2 regions of the Mesorhizobium sp. M0058 genome follow, and region 2 is predicted to be linked to the other one. Evidence: riboswitches for the same ligand, from Rfam matches in the RefSeq annotation. Region 2 holds a riboswitch; the other holds the start of a gene.
What was found. A riboswitch is a leader RNA that binds a small molecule or an ion and turns the genes downstream of it on or off. The one in region 2 is predicted to bind S-adenosylmethionine.
Positions count from the first base shown of each region.

Region 1: another riboswitch for S-adenosylmethionine. It lies ahead of NKJ75_RS22640 (O-succinylhomoserine sulfhydrylase); the one in region 2 lies ahead of metX (homoserine O-acetyltransferase MetX).

Region 1 covers NZ_JAMYUQ010000013.1:63,316-72,356, forward strand. The annotation lists gene mmsA (multiple monosaccharide ABC transporter ATP-binding protein) at 1-185, shown strand, start outside; gene mmsB (multiple monosaccharide ABC transporter permease) at 182-1,468, shown strand; gene araD1 (AraD1 family protein) at 1,671-2,666, shown strand; gene NKJ75_RS22625 (hypothetical protein) at 2,694-3,143, shown strand; gene NKJ75_RS22630 (ABC transporter substrate-binding protein) at 3,160-3,930, opposite strand; gene NKJ75_RS22635 (2'-deoxycytidine 5'-triphosphate deaminase) at 4,032-5,126, opposite strand; SAM riboswitch at 5,267-5,344, shown strand; gene NKJ75_RS22640 (O-succinylhomoserine sulfhydrylase) at 5,402-6,592, shown strand; gene NKJ75_RS22645 (ceramide glucosyltransferase) at 6,604-7,755, opposite strand; gene apaG (Co2+/Mg2+ efflux facilitator ApaG/CorD) at 7,978-8,370, shown strand; gene NKJ75_RS22655 (Hsp33 family molecular chaperone) at 8,554-9,041, opposite strand, start outside.
Region 2 covers NZ_JAMYUQ010000019.1:3,186-12,226, reverse strand. The annotation lists gene NKJ75_RS27295 (sugar kinase) at 1-647, shown strand, start outside; gene NKJ75_RS27290 (prephenate/arogenate dehydrogenase family protein) at 655-1,590, opposite strand; gene hisC (histidinol-phosphate transaminase) at 1,595-2,704, opposite strand; SAM riboswitch at 2,831-2,908, shown strand; gene metX (homoserine O-acetyltransferase MetX) at 2,969-4,138, shown strand; gene metW (methionine biosynthesis protein MetW) at 4,135-4,749, shown strand; gene NKJ75_RS27270 (DUF1330 domain-containing protein) at 4,757-5,077, opposite strand; gene NKJ75_RS27265 (glycosyltransferase family 2 protein) at 5,326-6,261, shown strand; gene NKJ75_RS27260 (DUF1194 domain-containing protein) at 6,313-7,101, opposite strand; gene NKJ75_RS27255 (ABC transporter ATP-binding protein/permease) at 7,165-8,985, opposite strand.

The DNA of each region.
Region 1 (9,041 bases), on a different contig from region 2:
CGCGCCTTGCCTCGGAGGGTAAGGCGATCGTGGTCATCTCGTCGGAAATGCCGGAATTGCTAGGGATTACCGACCGCATCTACGTCATGAACGAAGGGCGCATGGTGGGCGAAATGCCGGCGGCGGAAGCAAGCCAGGAAAAGATAATGCGCGCCATCGTCCGGGGAGAAGGAAAAGCAGCATGAGCACCGAAAGCGCCCCCGCCCCGCAGGGCAACGTCGCCGACGAACAGCGCCCGCGCATCGCCGTCTCGGCGCTGGCGACGAATTTGCGCGAATACGGGCTGATCATAGCGCTGATCGTCATCATGCTGTTCTTCCAGTTCACCACGTCGGGAACGTTGTTCAAGCCGGTCAATCTCAGCAATCTGGTGCAGCAGAACTCCTTCATCATCGTGATGGCGCTGGGCATGCTGCTGGTGATCGTATCGGGCTATATCGACCTCAGCGTCGGATCGGTCGCCGGTTTCATCGGTGCGCTGGCGGCAAACATGATGGTTATCTGGCAGCTCGGACCGCTGAGCAATCCGCTGGTGGTTTCGATCGTCTGCCTGGTCGCGGGTGGCCTGATCGGCGCCGCGCAAGGGTATTGGATCGCCTATCACCGGATACCGAGCTTCATCGTCACGCTGGCCGGCATGCTGATCTTCCGCGGCATTTGCCAGGCGTTGCTTGGCGGCGGCTCGTCGGTGGGTCCGCTTCCCGACGACTTCAAGATGCTCAGCTCCGGCTTCATCCCGGATGTGATCGGCCCACTGACGCTCGTCCCGCCGGTCGTGAACGCAGCCGGCAAGACCATCATGGGCAGCGGCGTGACCCTGCACATGACGACGGTCGTGCTGGGGCTGATCGCCGTGCTCGCCTATGCCTATTTCGGGGTCCGCACCCGGCGCAAACGAGAACGCCATGGTTATGAGGCCGAGCCCTTCACCCTGTTCGTGGTCAAGACGCTGGTCGCCAGCGCGCTGGCGCTGTTCCTGGTCTATGAGTTTGCCAGCTACCGCGGCCTGCCCGTGGTGCTGCTGGTCATGGGCGTGCTGATCACGCTGTTCGTCTTCGTCACCAAGCGCATGACCATCGGGAGGCGCATCTACGCCATGGGCGGCAATCCCAAGGCGGCGCAGCTGTCGGGCATCAACACCGAGCGGCTGACGCTGATGGTGTTCATCAATATGGGCGTGCTGTCGGCGCTTGGCGGCCTGATCATCGCGGCTCGTCTCGGCCAGGCGGTGCCGGCGGCGGGTCTCGGCTCGGAGCTCGACGTCATCGCCGCAGTGTTCATCGGCGGCGCCTCGGCGATGGGCGGCGTCGGCCAGGTCATCGGGGCGGTCGTCGGCGGCTTCATCATGGGCGTGATGAACAACGGCATGTCGATCATGGGCGTCAATGTCGACTGGCAGCAGGTGGTCAAAGGCCTGGTGCTGCTCGGCGCCGTGATCTTCGACGTCTACAACAAGAACAAGGCCTGACAAGCTTCAGGCGAGGCAAGCAGGAGGCATACGATCGCGGCGCAGCCGGCAAGTTGTCGGCATAAGAAGTCCCCCGAGGGATCAAGTTCGCGAGCGCAATCCGGACGAAGAGTTCAACCCGTGGCGCGGCTAGGTCCGAGCCGCGCAGGTCAAGGTTTGCCAAGAGGCATCCAAGGCCAAGCACATGAGAGAGGATTTAATCATGCTGATCTCCCAGATCCTCGACGACGCCGAGACCATCCGCGTCGTCGCCCGCAATGGCGGCGGCAAGACCAGGATCATCAATGGCGCCCGCAGCGTCTATTCGCTGGCCATGGAAGCCGCGCGCACCGGCACGGGCCTCGCCGCGCTGATCGAGCGCAAGGGGTTCGGTGAAGCGATAGACCTCGACGCCGTCTACAAGAAGGGCCGGCTGGTGTCCCCGATCAACCATCCCGATCCCGCGCATCTGCATCTGACCGGCACCGGCCTGACCCATCTCGGCTCGGCGGCGACGCGCGATTCCATGCACAAGAAGCTCAGCGATGGCGGCGAGGAGCAGCTTACCGATTCCATGAAGATGTTCCGCATGGGGCTCGAAGGCGGCAAGCCGGCCAAGGGCCAGACCGGCGTGCAGCCGGAATGGTTCTACAAGGGCAACGGCACCATGGCGGTGGCGCCGGGCGCCGCACTGATGTCGCCGGCCTTCGCGCAGGACGCCGGCGAGGAGCCGGAAATCGCCGGCATCTATGTCATCGGCGACGACGGCGCGCCGTTCCGCGTCGGCTTCACGCTGTCGAACGAGTTTTCCGATCATGTTACCGAGCGGGTGAACTATCTGTTCCTGGCACATTCCAAACTGCGCAACGCCTCGTTCGGGCCGGAAATCCTGATCGGCGACCTGCCGGCCGACGTCAGGGGCTCATCGCGAATCTATCGCGACAGCAACTTGCTGTGGGAAAAGCCGTTCCTGTCGGGCGAAGCGAACATGTCGCACACAATCGCCAATCTCGAACATCATCACTTCAAATATTCGGCCTTCCGCCAGCCGGGCGACGTGCATGTGCACATGTTCGGCACGGCGACGCTGTCCTTTGCCGACGGCATCAAGACTCAGGCCGGCGACGTGTTCGAGATCGAGGCCGCGGATTTCGGCCTGCCGCTGCGCAACCCGCTGGAGATTGAGCAGCCGGTTAAGGTGGCGGTGAAGGCGCTTTGAGGCAGCATCACAATTTGGGAGCCGGAAATGAACGGAATGCGGCTTGTCATTGTGTTCACGGGCGTGGCCCTGTTCCTGACCCAACCGTCGGTGGCCTTTAGCGCCGGCCAGTGCAGCCCGAAGTCCTATCGTGAAGCCCGTTTGGCGATGACGAGCCGTCTTCTGGCAACCGGCTATTCGAAAGCCCAGGTGAGCTTTCTGATGCGCAACACGGATCACATGACATCAGCGCTTCGCAGCGACAGGCTGAACAACAATGGCAAGGTCTGCGGCATCGACTCCGCCAAGGCCCATGTTCTCGGTTGCCTCGACAAGCAGTTGTTCCCGTTGAAGCGCGGCTCAAACGCTTCGCTCGACGAGGTCAAACTGACCGAAGGCTTTTGGGGCAGGAAACGTTTGGCCGCACGCGAACTGCTGTTTATCGGCCATTTTCATGCCTGCCTTGGCGCCGCGAAAGAGTATCTCTTTCGCGGCTGACGCCGGCGGACGGGACTCAATAAATATCGAAATCGAAATACTTGGCCTGGATCTTCTTGTAAGTGCCGTCGGCGACGATGGCGTCTATCGCCGCATTCAGCTTGTCGCGCAGCGCCGTGTCCTCCAGGCGGACAGCGATGCCGGCTTGCGTCTCGGTGCCCTTGACGTCGCCGACAAGCTTGCAGCAGCCTTCGCTCGCCTTCTTCAGCCAGTCCATCAGCACGAATTTGTCGGAGATGACGGCGTCGAGACGGCCGTTCTGCAGGTCGGTGATCGCCTCTTCCTGGGTGGGGTAGAGTTTCGCCTCGGCGCCGGCCTTGCCATAGGCGTCCTGCGCATAGTCGGCCTGGGTGGTCGAGGCCTGCGCGCCCACCGTCTTGCCGGCAAGGGCTGCCGGTTCGGTGGAAGTGAGGTCGCTGTCCTTCGGCGCCACCAGCGCCAGCGGCGTCGTGTAGTATTTGTTGGTGAAGGCGACCTGTTTCTTGCGCTCCTCGGTGATGCTCATCGAGGCGATGATGGCGTCGAACTTTTTCGCCTGCAGCGCCGGGATGATGCCGTCCCAGTCCTGGGTGACGATCTCGCACTCGACCTTCATCTGCGCACACAGCGCATTGGCAATGTCGATGTCGAAGCCCTCGATCTTGCCGTCCGCGGTAATGGTGTTGAAGGGCGGATAGGCGCCCTCGGTGCCGATCTTCAATTTCTCCTGCGCCTCAGCCAGCGAGCCGGCCGATATCACCAGCATGGCAGCGCCCGCTGCCGATATGATCCATCTTGAAATCTGCATTTTGGTTCCCCTTGCGCGCCGTTCTCTTGCCGGCCACCGAAAGGCAGCCAAGCATGGTGAGGCAGCGCAGGCAAGTATTTTGCCTGACGGTGATCGAAGGTTCAGCCGGCGGGGCGGAAATGCTTGGAGAGCTTGAGGCCTTGCGCCTGGTAATTCGAGCCGAGATCGGTGCCGTAAAGCGCCTGCGGCCGCTTCAGCATGTGTTCGTAGACCAGCCGGCCGACGATCTGGCCGTGGTCGAGGATGAACGGCACTTCGTGGCTGCGCACTTCGAGCACCGCCCGGCTGCCGGTGCCGCCTGAGGCCGAATGGCCGAAGCCCGGATCGAAGAAGCCGGCATAGTGAACACGGAATTCGCCAACCAGCGGATCGAAGGGCGTCATCTCGGCGGCGTAGAGCGGCGGCACGTGCACGGCTTCGCGGCTGACCAGGATGTAGAACTCGTCCGGGTCGAGCACCAGTTCGCCGGCGCCGCTCTTATAGAGCGGCTCCCAGAAATCGACGGCATCCTGGGCGGCGCGCTTGTCGACATCGACCAAGCCGGTGTGATGCTTGCCGCGATAGCCGACCAGGCCGTTCTGGTCGCCGTCGAGATCGATCGACAGCGCAATGCCGCCGCCGGAAATGTTGGGCGGCTCGGTCGCCACCAGCATCTCGGCGCGGTGCAATTCGTTCAGTTCTGCCTCCGACAACAGCGCGTTGCCGGTGCGAAAGCGGATCTGCGACAGCCTCGATCCGGCGCGTACGACGATCGGGAAGGTGCGCGGACTGACTTCGAGATAAAGCGGCCCGTGATAGCCGGGGGCGATCTTGTCGAACTCATGGCCGCGATCGGTCATCACCCGGGTGAAGATGTCGAGCCGGCCGGTCGAGCTCTTCGGGTTGGCCGAGGCCGACACGTTTGCGGGCAGCGCCAGGCTTTCGAGCAGCGGCACGATGTAGACGCAGCCGGTTTCCAGCACCGCGCCCTCGGCGAGACTGAACTCATGCAATTTCAGCCGGTGAAGCTTGTCGGCCACCAGATGATCGGGACCCGGCAGGAAGGAGGCGCGCACGCGAAAAGCCTTGTCGCCGAGCCTGAGATCGAGGCTCGCCGGCTGCACCTGGTCGACATCGAGCGCGCGCGGCGACTTGAGCGCGCCGGACTGAAACAGCGCGGAAATGTCCTGATCGGGAAGAATGCCTGTCTGCCGCAAAAGGCTGGCTCCGCTCCAAGGTCGGTCTCTTTGTGGCAGGTTCTTGCCGCAAAACCGCTGGATATTATTGCGGAACCTGCCTGGTACAAACCTCTTAATGAAGCCGGCAATTGACGCAAGCGCAGGTGAGGTCTAAAGGGTCGTTATCCCGTGGTGATTTGGCCGGTCGGCTTGCAGCCACGTTAAACAAGTCGCTAAAGGACCGTCGGGCCGCAAGGCCATATGGACCGGTTGCGACTTTCGCGGCCGGTTTTTTTGTGTCTGGAACAAAAGCGATGAGCACCAAGAAGCGTAACTGGAAACCTCAGACCGCACTCGTGCACGGGGGAACGCTGCGTTCCCAGTTCGGCGAGACGTCCGAAGCGATGTACCTCACCCAAGGCTATGTCTACGAGACGGCGCAGGCTGCCGAGGCCCGTTTCAAGGGCGAGGAGCCGGGCTTCATCTATTCGCGCTATGCCAACCCTACCGTCGACATGTTCGAAAAGCGCATGTGCGCGCTGGAGGGTGCCGAAGATGCGCGCGCCACGGCGTCCGGCATGGCGGCGGTGACGGCAGCGCTCCTGTGCAGCGCCAAGGCCGGCGACCATATCGTTGCGGCGCGCGCGCTGTTCGGCTCCTGCCGCTGGGTGGTGGAGACGCTGGCGCCGAAATACGGCATCGAGGCAACGCTGGTCGACGGCACCGACATCGCCAACTGGGAAAAGGCGGTGCGGCCGAACACGAAACTGTTCTTCCTGGAAAGCCCGACCAATCCGACGCTGGAAGTGGTCGACATCGCAGCGGTGGCGGCGCTCGCCACCTCGATCGGCGCCAGGCTGATCGTCGACAATGTCTTTGCCACGCCCTTGCAGCAGAAGCCCTTGCAGCTCGGCGCCCATATCGTTGTCTACTCCGCGACCAAGCACATTGACGGCCAGGGACGCTGTCTCGGCGGCATCATCCTGTCGGACAAGAAATGGATCGACGAGAATTTGCACGACTATTTCCGCCACACCGGCCCGAGCCTGTCGCCGTTCAACGCCTGGACGCTGCTCAAGGGCCTGGAGACGCTGCCGGTTCGGGTGCGCCAGCAGACGGAAAGCGCGGCCAAGATCGCGGATTTCCTGGCAGGACGGCCGGAAATCGCCCGCGTCATCTATCCCGGCCGCGCCGACCACCCGCAGGCCGACATCGTCAAGAAGCAGATGACGGGCGGATCGACGCTGATCTGCCTCGACGTTAAGGGCGGCAAGCAGGCGGCCTTCGCCTTGCAGAACGCGCTCGACATCGTGCTGATCTCCAACAATCTCGGCGACGCCAAGAGCCTGATCACCCATCCGGCGACCACCACGCACAAGAACCTCAGCGACGAAGCTCGCGCCGAGCTTGGCATCGGGCCGGGAACGCTCAGGCTGTCGGTCGGTCTTGAGGATACGGACGATCTGCTGGAGGACGTTGCGCAGGCGCTGAAGGCCGCCGGATAGGCCGCGAGGCGTCACGCTCCCGACGAAACCTCTTCCAGTTCGGCCGTCTTGGTGCCGATGGTCATGATGTTGCCGCGCCAGTCGACGGCGCCGCTCAGCCAGCCGCGCGCCCAGATGGCGGGAAGCATCATGTCGCGCACCATCATCGCCGGGACCATGCGCAGCGACAGGTGCCAGCCCTTGGCCGCGGCCAGCGCGCATTCGGGAATGTAGGCCGCCGTCAGCACGGCCAACACCGTGGCCGGCAGGCTGATGCCGGCACTTGCGGCCGCCACCAGCGCCAACGCCAACGGCACGGCGACGCCGGTCAGGATCTCGGGTGCGAAAAACAGCGGGAAAGTGACGCGGCGCAACCGCGCCCAGCGCGCCTGGCGCGACCAGATGTCGGCAAGTCGGCGCTGCCCCAGTGGTTGCTCGAAAGGCGAGGCAACGAGATTGACGCGCAGGCCCAGTCCGTTGACCAGCTTGGTTGCAGCAGCATCCTCGGCGATCTCGGCGGCCAGCGCGCGGATACCGCCACTGGTATCGAGCATCGGCTTGTTCCACAGCATGCTCTTGCCTTGGGCAAAGCCGAGACCGAGCGCCTCGCCGGCATATTGCCAGCGCGCCTGCAGCGTGTTGAGGAACGCGCATTCGACCTCGGCCCAAAAGCCATGCGGCCGAGAGCCGATCGGCGTCGAGCAGATAAGCCCGGTATTGGTCCGCCAGGCCGCCATCAGGTGCTGGACGTAATCCCTTGGCATCAGCACGTTGGAATCCGCCAGAATAACCCAATGATAGCGCGCCGCTTCCCAGCCCTTGACGCAGTTGTTGAGCTTCGGGTTGCTGCTGACGCGGTCGTCGCCGATCAGCAGCCGGGCCGGCACGTTGGGAAACAGGACGATCGCCCTGTTTATCAGTTTGACGACGGGATCGTCGGCGTCAGCGACGCAGAAGATCAGTTCGTAGCGCGGCCAGTCGAGCGAGAAGGCTCGCTGCAGCGTCTCTTGTGTGAACGGCTCCACGCCGCGCGACGGCACGACGATCGACACCGGCGGCTGCTCGTTGGACGGCGGAGGGATGAGACGGCGCGCTTTCAGCTTCGACGATGCAAGCAGGATGCTGGCGAGATTGGAAAGAAGCAAAGCGGAGGAAGCGAAGGCGGCTGTGAGAGCTGGTTCCATCGAGATCTGGTCACTCCGGAAAGGCCGCTCGCGGCTGCTTTGTCAGTCGACAGATGGGCCTTGAGTCGCCGGCAAGGTTTGCGCACACCAACATTGTCATGTGTCACTTAAATGACATTGTTTGTCGGCACCTGCGCTTTGAGGCTGGCAGGACATGCCGCTCTGCGCGTATCAAACCGCATGGCGCGACAAATGTTCCCTGCCGCGCAACCGGAGCAGCCCATGTACCGCGCCGTCACGCGCAACATCGAAGTGCAGGTCAGACCGTTCTACCTGGAGGACCGCTCGGACCCGGCGGAGAACCGCTATGTCTGGGGCTACCAGGTGACGATCGACAACCAGTCGGACGATTTCGTGCAGCTTATGGCGCGTTACTGGCACATCACCGACGGCAGCGGCCGGGTCGAGGAAGTGCGTGGCGCCGGCGTGGTCGGCGACCAGCCTGAGCTCAATCCCGGCGACAGCTATCAATACACGTCAGGCTGCCCGCTCTCGACGCCGTCCGGCTTCATGGTCGGCCACTACACCATGCGCAACAAAAAGGGCGAGACGTTCGACGTCGCTATTCCCGCGTTTTCGCTGGATCTGCCGGGGACGCGGCGGACGGTGAATTAGGGGTTTTCTCCCCATCTCTATACGGGGAGAAATGCCCGGCAGGGCAATGAGGCGCCGCGGACTCATGAGGTTATCTTCCACGCACATGACGTAGGCTATGCGCGGCCATTCACCAAAGTTCGCGCTGCCCCTCATCCGCCCTTCGGGCACCTTCTCCCCGTGAACGGGGAGAAGGAAGAGATGCTACTGAGCTGCAAACTCCGCCGGGTCGAAGTCGTACTGCTTCGAGCAGAACTCGCAGGCGACGTGGATGCCGCCATCTTCGGTGCTGTCCTTGATCTCCTGCGCGGAAAACCCCTCGAGGATGCCGCGTATCTTGTCCCTTGAGCAGGAACATTGGTCGGCGACCGGCACGCCGCCGAAGACGCGCACGCCATGTTCGTGGAACAGCCTGTAGAGCAGCCGCTCGGCGCCGATGGTCGGGTCGATCAGCTCGGTCGGCTCGATGGTGCCGAGCAGCGCCACCAGCTCGCGCCACGAATTGTCGGCCGGCTCCTGCGTCACGTCACGCGGATCGCCGTCGCCGCCCGAAATGTCGGGCACGCGCATGCGCTCGGGCGACTGCGGCAGGAACTGCGCCAGGATACCGCCGGCGCGCCACTGCTCGCGCGCACCGCCGGGGCCGGGCGTCAGCAGCTTGGCCACCGACAGCCTGAGGTCGGTCGGGATCT
Region 2 (9,041 bases):
CCCGCTCGGCGCTGGCCGCGATCCTGGTCGACGCTCATGGCGAGCGCATCATCGTGCCCTTCTACGACCCAAAGGCGCAGGCCGACCCCGAGGCGGTGCCTGTCGCCGATCTTTCCGGCTTCGATGCCGTGCTGGTCGATGTGCGCTGGCCGGGCGCCGCCGCTCTTGCCTTGACCGCCGCGCGCGACGCCGGTTGCCCGGCAATCCTCGACGCCGACACGGCGCCGCTGGAGGTGCTGGAGCATCTGTTGCCGCTGGCGTCGCACATCGTCGCTTCGGAGACGGCTGCACGCATTGTCTGCGGCCACGCGCTGGATCCCGAAACCGCCTGCGCCGACCTCGCCAGCCGCACAGACGCCTTTGTCGCGGTTACCGGCGGCGCCGTGGGAAGCTGGTGGCATGACCGGTCCGCCGGATGCGTGCGCCACATCGCGGCGCCGAAGATCAAGGCGGTCGACACGCTTGCCGCCGGCGACGTGTTTCACGGTGCCTTTGCCGTCGGGCTTGCCGAAGCCATGCCTATCGAGCAGGCCTTGCGCTTTGCCAGCGCGGCGGCCGCGCTCAAATGCCAGCGCTTCGGCGGCCGGCTGGGCGCGCCGGACCGGGCCGAGACAATGGCCATGGTCGCGGCGACCTGGCCCGTCTGAAACAGATTTAACTTTTCACCGGGTGCTCGACCGCCTGGCGGCCGAAATCCGGCACGTCGATATCCTGGCCGGCCTCGATGATCGAACGGCGAACGGCCCGGGTGCGGGTGAACAGGTCGAACAGCTTGTCGCCGTCGCCCCAGCGGATCGCCCGCTGCAGCGAGGCGAGGTCCTCCGAAAAGCGCGCCAGCATTTCCAGGATGGCATCCTTGTTGTGCAGGCACACGTCGCGCCACATGGTCGGGTCGGAGGCGGCCAGACGGGTGAAGTCGCGGAAACCGGAAGCCGAATATTTGATCACTTCCGACTTGGTCACCGATTCCAGATCGTCGGCCGTGCCGACGATGTTGTAGGCAATGATGTGCGGAAGATGCGAAACGATGGCCAGCGTCATGTCATGATGCTGCGGGTCCATCGTGTCGATGTTGGAGCCGCAGCGCCGCCAGAATTCCGACAGCTTTTCCAGCGCGGCCGGATCGGTTCCCGGCAGCGGCGTGAAGATGCACCAGCGGTTTTCGAACAGCTCGGCGAAACCCGCATCCGGGCCCGATTTCTCCGTACCCGCCAGCGGGTGTCCCGGAATGAAGTGCACGCCGTCCGGCACATAGGGCTGCATTTGCGCAATGACGGAGGCCTTGGTCGAACCGACATCGGTGAGGATGGCGCCTTTTTTCAGCGCCGCTGCGATCTCTTGCGCCACCTCGCCCGACGACCCCACTGGCACCGAGACGATGATCAGGTCGGCGTCGAGGACCGCTTCCCTGGCGTCGGTGGTGTAGCTCTCGCCAAGACCGAGCTCCTTCGCCCGCGCCAGCGTGGCCGGGCTGCGCGTCGCGATGGCGACATGGCGGGCCAGGCCCTCGCGGCGGATGATGCGGGCCAGCGACGAGCCGATCAGGCCGATGCCGACCAGCGCGATCTTTTCAAACATCGGTGAAGTCATTGTTTCAGCTTTTCAGGAATGTCGTGAGGGCATCGATGACGCCGCGATTGGCTTCTTCGGTGCCGACGCTCATGCGCAGCGCATTGGGAAAGCCATAGCCGGTAACGCGCCGCAATATATAGCCGCGCTGGGTGAGGTAGTCGTCCGCCGCCTCAGCCGAATGCTTCTTGTCGTCGGGAAAGTGGATGAGAACGAAATTGCCGACGCTGGGCGTCACGCGCAGCCCAAGCTTCGTCAGTTCTTCATTCAACCAGGTAAGCCAGGTCTCGTTGTGCAACGAACTGCGCTCGACATGGGCGCGGTCGCGGATGGCGGCAATGCCGGCCTCGATCGCTGTTGCGTTAACGTTGAAAGGGCCGCGGATGCGGTTGATGGCATCGACGATGTGCAGTGGGCCATACATCCAGCCGATGCGCGCGCCGCCAAGGCCAAGCTTGGAGAAGGTGCGGGTCATGACCACATTCTGTGCGCTGCCCGCCAGCTCGATGCCGGCCTCATAGTCATTGCGCCTGACATATTCGGCATAGGCCGCGTCGAGCACCAGAAGCACGTTGCCCGGGAGAGCGGAATGCAGGCGGCGGACCTCCTGGAACGGCAGATAGGTTCCGGTCGGATTGTTGGGATTGGCGAGGAAGATGATTTTGGTCCGCGGTGTCACCGCGGCCAGGATCGCGTCGACGTCGGCGCGTTCCTCGGTTTCCTTGATCGTCACCGGTGTCCCGCCGGCCGACTGGATGTAGATCTTGTAGATCATGAAGGCGTGTTCGGTGATGATGGCCTCATCGCCGGCCGCCAGATAGGTCTGCGCCAGCAGGCCCAAAATCTCGTCGGAACCGTTGGAGCAGATGATGTTTGCCGGGTTGAGGCCATGCACCTCGGCAATCGCCTCGCGCAGCCGGCGGGCGGTGCCGTCGGGATAGACATCGAGCTTGCTGGCCACTTCGCGCGCGGCCTCGATCGCCTTCGGCGACGGGCCGAGCGGGTTCTCGTTCGACGACAATTTATGGACCTTGGCGACGCCGGCAGGTGCCGTGCTCTTGCCCGGCACATAGGCGTCGATGTCCATAATGCCCGCGCGGGGCGTCGGCCGTGCCTTGTCCGCTGTCTTGTCCATGTCGCAAACCCGTTGAGAACGCCTCCGTCCGGAGGCCGCAGCGGAAATACAAGCCGTAGCCGCGAATGTCGAGAGGCGGGCAATAGCTGGCCGTTGACGCCGGGCCGCACGAGTTCTAGAAGAACGCAACAGTTCCGTGGTGATTTGGCCGGTCGGCTTGCAGCCACGTTAAACAACTCGCTAAAGGGCCGTTTGCGTGACGTAACCGGCTTTGCGATCGCATTGCCGGTTTTTTATTGCCTGACGGCGTGCAAGGAGAGTCACATGGCCGCGCTCCGCGCTACAAAAACCAACAACGAGGCCGACAACCCGTCGAGCCCTGTGTTGCGTTTTGGCCCTGACAAGCCGCTGAAGCTCGACGCCGGCACGCTTTTGTCGCCGTTCCAGATCGCCTACCAGACATATGGCGCCCTCAACGATGCCCGCACCAACGCCATCCTGGTCTGCCACGCGCTGACCGGCGACCAGCATGTCGCCAGCACCAATCCGGTGACCGGCAAGCCCGGCTGGTGGGAAGTGCTGATCGGTCCCGGCAAGATCATCGACACCAACCGCTTCTTCGTCATCTGCTCCAACGTCATCGGCGGGTGCCTCGGCTCCACCGGTCCGGCCTCGACCAATCCCGCCACCGGCAAGCCCTACGGCCTCGACCTGCCAATCATCACCATCCGCGACATGGTGCGGGCGCAATTGATGCTGGTCGACCATTTCGGCATCGAAAAGCTGTTTTGCGTGCTCGGCGGCTCGATGGGCGGCATGCAGGTGCTGGAATGGGCATCGTGCTATTCCGAGCGCGTCTTCTCGGCCCTGCCGATCGCCACAGGCGCACGCCATTCCTCGCAGAACATCGCCTTCCACGAGGTCGGCCGGCAGGCCGTCATGGCCGATCCGGACTGGCATGGCGGCAAATATTTCGAGCACGGCAAGCGCCCGGAAAAGGGGCTCGCCGTGGCGCGCATGGCCGCCCACATCACCTATCTGTCGGAAGCCGCCCTGCATCGGAAATTCGGCCGCAATCTGCAGGACCGCGAAGCGCTGACCTTCGGTTTCGACGCCGACTTCCAGATCGAAAGCTATCTGCGCCACCAGGGCATGACATTCGTCGACCGCTTCGACGCCAACTCCTACCTCTACATGACCCGTTCGATGGATTATTTCGACCTCGCCGCCGACCATGGCGGCCGGTTGGCCGATGCCTTTGCCGGGACCAAGACCCGCTTCTGCCTGGTGTCCTTCACCTCGGACTGGTTGTTCCCGACCGAGGAGAGCCGCTCGATCGTGCATGCGCTCAACGCCGCCGGCGCCTCCGTCTCCTTTGTCGAGATCGACACCGACCGCGGCCATGATGCCTTCCTGCTCGATGAACCCGAACTGTTTGCCGCCATCAAGGGCTTCATCGGCTCGGCGGCCCGCGCAAGGGGGCTCGCCTCATGAGCGTCAATGGCAGCCAGCGCGTCGACCTCGAAGTCGTGGCCAACCTGATACCGCCGCAGTCGCGGGTGCTCGATGTCGGCTCCGGCGACGGCCTGCTGCTCGAACTCCTGCAGGAGACCAAGCAGGTCGACGGCCGCGGGCTGGAGCTGTCACAGCGAGGCGTCAATGAATGCGTGGCGCGCGGCCTCTCGGTCATCCAGGGCGATGCCGACACCGACCTCGAATTCTATCCGGACAAGGGTTTTGACTTCGTCGTCCTGTCACAGACGCTGCAGGCGACCCGCAACCCGAAGCTGGTGCTCGACGAGCTGCTGCGAATCGGCAACCGCGCCATCGTCTCCTTCCCCAATTTCGGCCACTGGCGGGTGCGGCTGTCGCTGTTCGTCAAGGGCCGGATGCCGGTGACCGCGGACCTGCCCTATTCCTGGTACGACACGCCCAACATCCATTTCTGCACCATCCGCGACTTCGTCAATCTGGTCGAGGAACTCGGCGCTTCGGTCGAGAAAGCCACCGCGCTCGACGGCAACGGCCAGAAGATCGGCCTGTCGATGCCATGGTGGTTCTGGAATTTCTTCGGCCAGCAAGCGGTGTTCTTGCTGAAGCGGTAGTTTGCCCCTATTCCAGCACGTCCGTCGCCTTGTGCGGGTGCTGAACGCCATCGGCGATGATCACATCGGCGTGGGAGTTGTCGGTTCGCAAGGCCAGAATCTCCCGATAGGCTGATGAATCGTACCAGCCCCACGCATTCCCCCTGTCCGGAAATTCGATGACGATCAGATGCCCGGGCCATTCGTTTTCGGCCACGTCCATGTCGCCGCCGTGGACAAGGAAGCGGCCGCCGAACGGCTCCAATGTGGCATCGATCCTCTGCAGACACTCGACAATCTGCGGGCCCATTGTGACTTGACGCATATGGGCGACGGCGTAGGCGGCCACGGCTGAACTCCCTGTGAGATCGAAGCCCGACGACCGGCTTCGTTGGCGCAATCTGCAGACATGATGGCCATCGGTCGATTACGTCTGGAGTAATCGGCCGGCTTACCGGCGTCCTGGCTCAACAGTTTGTGATGACATTGCCGCTGGTTTTTTGTAGCGTCGAATCGAATTCCATCCCGGGGTAAGGCTTGGACGGCGACCATCAACACCTCCGGCCTCCAGGCATTTCGGGGCACAATCGAAGCAACATGTCCAAGGCAACCGACCTCGCTCCGCTGATCTCGGTGATCACACCGACGCACAATCGCCGCAGCAAGGTGGTGCGCGCCGTGGAGAGCGTGCTGGCGCAGAATTTTCCCCGGTTCGAACACATTGTCGTCGATGACGGCTCGACCGACGGTACGGCAGCCGCACTTGCCGAAATCCGCGATCCACGGCTGATCTATGTTGGCTCGAAATGGCGCGGCGCCAATGCCGCCCGCAATGCCGGCATCGAGCGGGCGCAGGCGCCGGTGGTGACATTCCTCGATTCCGACGACGTCTATTTGCCGGATCGCCTGGCGCGGACGCTGGAGCAGTTCGACAACAATCCCTCGCTCGAAGTGCTGATCAGTTCCTTCGTGTCGCTGAAGGGCAATCGCCGCACCAACTGCGTCAACCGCGAAGCGCTGCTGAGCCGCGACTCGCTGGAGCGGGCCCTTGTCGCGCAGACCATCTTCATTGCCGGGTCGGCAATCACCGCCCGGCGCGAGTCGCTGCTGGCCATCGGCGGCTACGACAGTGACGTCACGCGCATGCAGGATCGCGAATTGTTGCTGCGCTTTGCCCGTCGCAGCGGCGCGCAGCTGTCCGAAGTGATCGACTGGAAAAAGTACAACTCGGAGAATTCGATCTCCGGTCGCCGGGACGGCTATGTCGAAGCCTATGCGAGCTTGATCGACAAGCACCCCTATATCGCCGACCGCTACCCCTACATTCCGCCTTACATGATCGCCCGGCAGCTCATCGCCGATGCACTCAAGGGCAGGGTTTCGCAGGCGTTCTCCGGCTATATGGCCAACCGGTCGTCGAAGGCGCTTGGCTATTCGCTGCCGCAGCTGTTGCGTGGCTATGTCGGCGGCCGGCGCTGGCGCCGCGATCTCTATGCCGAATTTCGCGACAAATACGGTGCACGGCCGGCCTGAAGTTTGCCGACAAGCCGCGCAGCGGCTTTCCCCTCCGAACTGCCTCAAACCTCATTTGTCGAGTTCCGGCAGATATGGATCGGAATATAGCCGCCGGTCGCGTTCGCCCTGCAGGCAGTCCATGGGTGCGGCGGCATCGATCGGGACCACGGTCGCATCGGCGATGCCGCTCACCTCCAGGATCAACTTGCGGCGTATGGCGGTGGCGAATTCCGAGGCCGCATAGATCGGCAACACGAAGGAGCCGGGCCCACCGGTGACGCAGTCGTCATAATACTGGTCGAGATGGCTGAAGGTCGGCGACGGGCTGATCAGGATCGGCAGGCCGTTGATGACGATGCCCTTGGCCACCGCCGCATCGCGTGTCGTGGCGACGGGCAGCCCGGTGTTGTTGGGACCGTCGCCGGAAATGTCGATGACGCTGCGTGGCGCATCGAACCCCGTGCCCTCGAACAGCCCGGCGCCGAAGGCAAGCGCACCGGAAATCGAGGTGCCGCGAAAGCTGCGGAACGGCCGCGCTTCTATTCTGTCGGCGAAGGCGTTGGCGCTCTCTGCGCTGTCGATCACCTGCCAGGCGATGACGCCATCCTCGCGCACGACGCCCGCCCATTCGAAATAGGCAAGCGCGATGCGCCCGGTGGTTCCCGAGCGCACGGCCTTGATGAAATCGGGATGCCTGAGCGCCTCGACATAGCCAGCGCGCTGCAGCGCGAACTCCCTCTCGTCCATCGACTGTGAGATGTCGACGGCCAGCACCAGTTCGACATCCACGGCAACGGCCGGGGCAGCCACGGGCGTGGTGCAGGCAAGGCAAGCTAACAGACTGAACGCGTCGAGCATGGCCGCACCACCGATATTTCGATCCGTGATCTTCGCCGCGATCGCGGCGAAATAAAGCCCCTTCTACTTCTTTCGCCGCACGGCCGCTTTCGGCGGCGGGTCGATGGCGCCGGTCCTGACTCGGGCGGGTTTCAGTGGCGCAGCACCCGTATCCTTCACGATGTTCAATGCGCGTGGAAAGAAATGATCATTGTGCAGTCCGCGCCCGATGTTGAGGATCGCGGTTTCCGGCAGGCGTTTCTCCAGCATGGACAGCACCCTTCGCAGCGAAGGACCATCGAACGCGTCCATCGCTTCGTCGATGATCACCCATTTCGGCTGCCGCAAGGCGAGCCTGGCGAAGGCCAGCGAGCGCTGTTCGTCATCGTTGAGTTCACGCTCCCAGCGTGCGGAACGGTCGAGCGAGGATGACAGCCGCTCGAGGCCGACCTCGGCCAGCACCGCCCCAAAATCAGCATCGCCAGCCGGCGCCGAGCCATTCGGATGCAGCACTTCGCGTAACGTGCCGGCAGGAAAATACGGAACACGCGGCACGAAAATCGGCGTTTCTCCGGCCGGCAAGCCGATCCGCCCGCTGCCCCAGGGCCAAAGGCCGGCAATGGCGCGGAAGAACAATGTCTTGCCGGCGCCTGGGTCGCCGGTGATCATGACGCGCTCACCGGGATGGATCTCGACATGGCTGTCTGAAAGTTTGGTGCAGCCCTCCGGCGAGGCCACTTGGAGCTTCTCGAAGGTCAGGCTGCCATTGGCGTTATCGCCGAATTCGATGCGCTTTTCCTTGTCGTGCAACACATCGGTTTCATCGAGCGCAATGCGGAAGTCGGCAACGCGCATCAGCGTGGCGCGCCAGTCGGCGATGCCGCCGATATTGTTGATGAACCAGCGCAGCGACGAGTGCACCTGGTTGAAGGCGCCGACCGCCATCATCAACCCGCCAAAGCTGATATCGCCTGAAAAATAGACCGGCGATGCCACAAGGATCGGCGCCACCACGGTGATCCAGCCATAGGTATCGGTCACCCAGGACAGGTTGATCTGCGCTTTGTAGATGTTTCGCATCGCGCCCAGCACCGTGCCAAGGTCGATTTCGAGCCGTCTCTTGGCATCGGCTTCGCCGCGATAGAGCGCGATGGCGTCGACATTCTCGTTGACGCGCACCATCCCGGAACGCAGCTCGGCCTCGCGGGTGTAGCGGTCGCTGTTGAGGCGGATCAGCGGCCGCCCGACCAGCCAGCTCAGCCAGGAGGCGATGCCGGCATAGAGGAACGCGGCCCAGACCATGTAGCCCGGTATCGCCAGCGACCAGCCGTTGATGTGGAAGACGAAGCCCGACGAGAGTTGCCAAAGCACGCCGACGAACGACACCAGCAGGATGAAGGATTGCAGCAGGCCGACGCCGAGGTCCGTCGACAGATCGGACAGATGCGCAGCATCCTGCTGCATGCGCTGGTCGGGATTGACGCCGATGGCGCCGGCATTGGCGAGCCGGAAGGCCCGCGCCGGCCGCATCCATTGGTCGATCAGGTCGAGCGTCAGCGCCTCGCGCAGCTTCAGCCGGATCATCTGGTTGAGCCAGGTCTGAGCGATGTTGAGCAGCAGCAGCGTGCCGGCAATCACGGCAAAGATCATCAGCTGATGCAGGAAGGCCGCCATGTCGCGACGCGCCAGCGCATCGTAGAAAGGCTGGTTCCAGCGGTTGAGCAGAACCTGGCCGATCGACGTCGCGACGATGACCGCCATAATGCCGACCGACGTCCAGACCAGCCACTTGCGCACCGGTGAGCCTATCAGCGCCCGTTTTATCGTCGCCACCTGATCGCGCAGGCTGCTGGCTTCGACGGTTACCGGCTGAGCGGTGGCGGACTTGTCCGGTTGATCAGCCATGCACGAGGTCCTTGCGTTCAGAAGCGTTGCTGAAACCAGATGGAGAGACTTGAAGG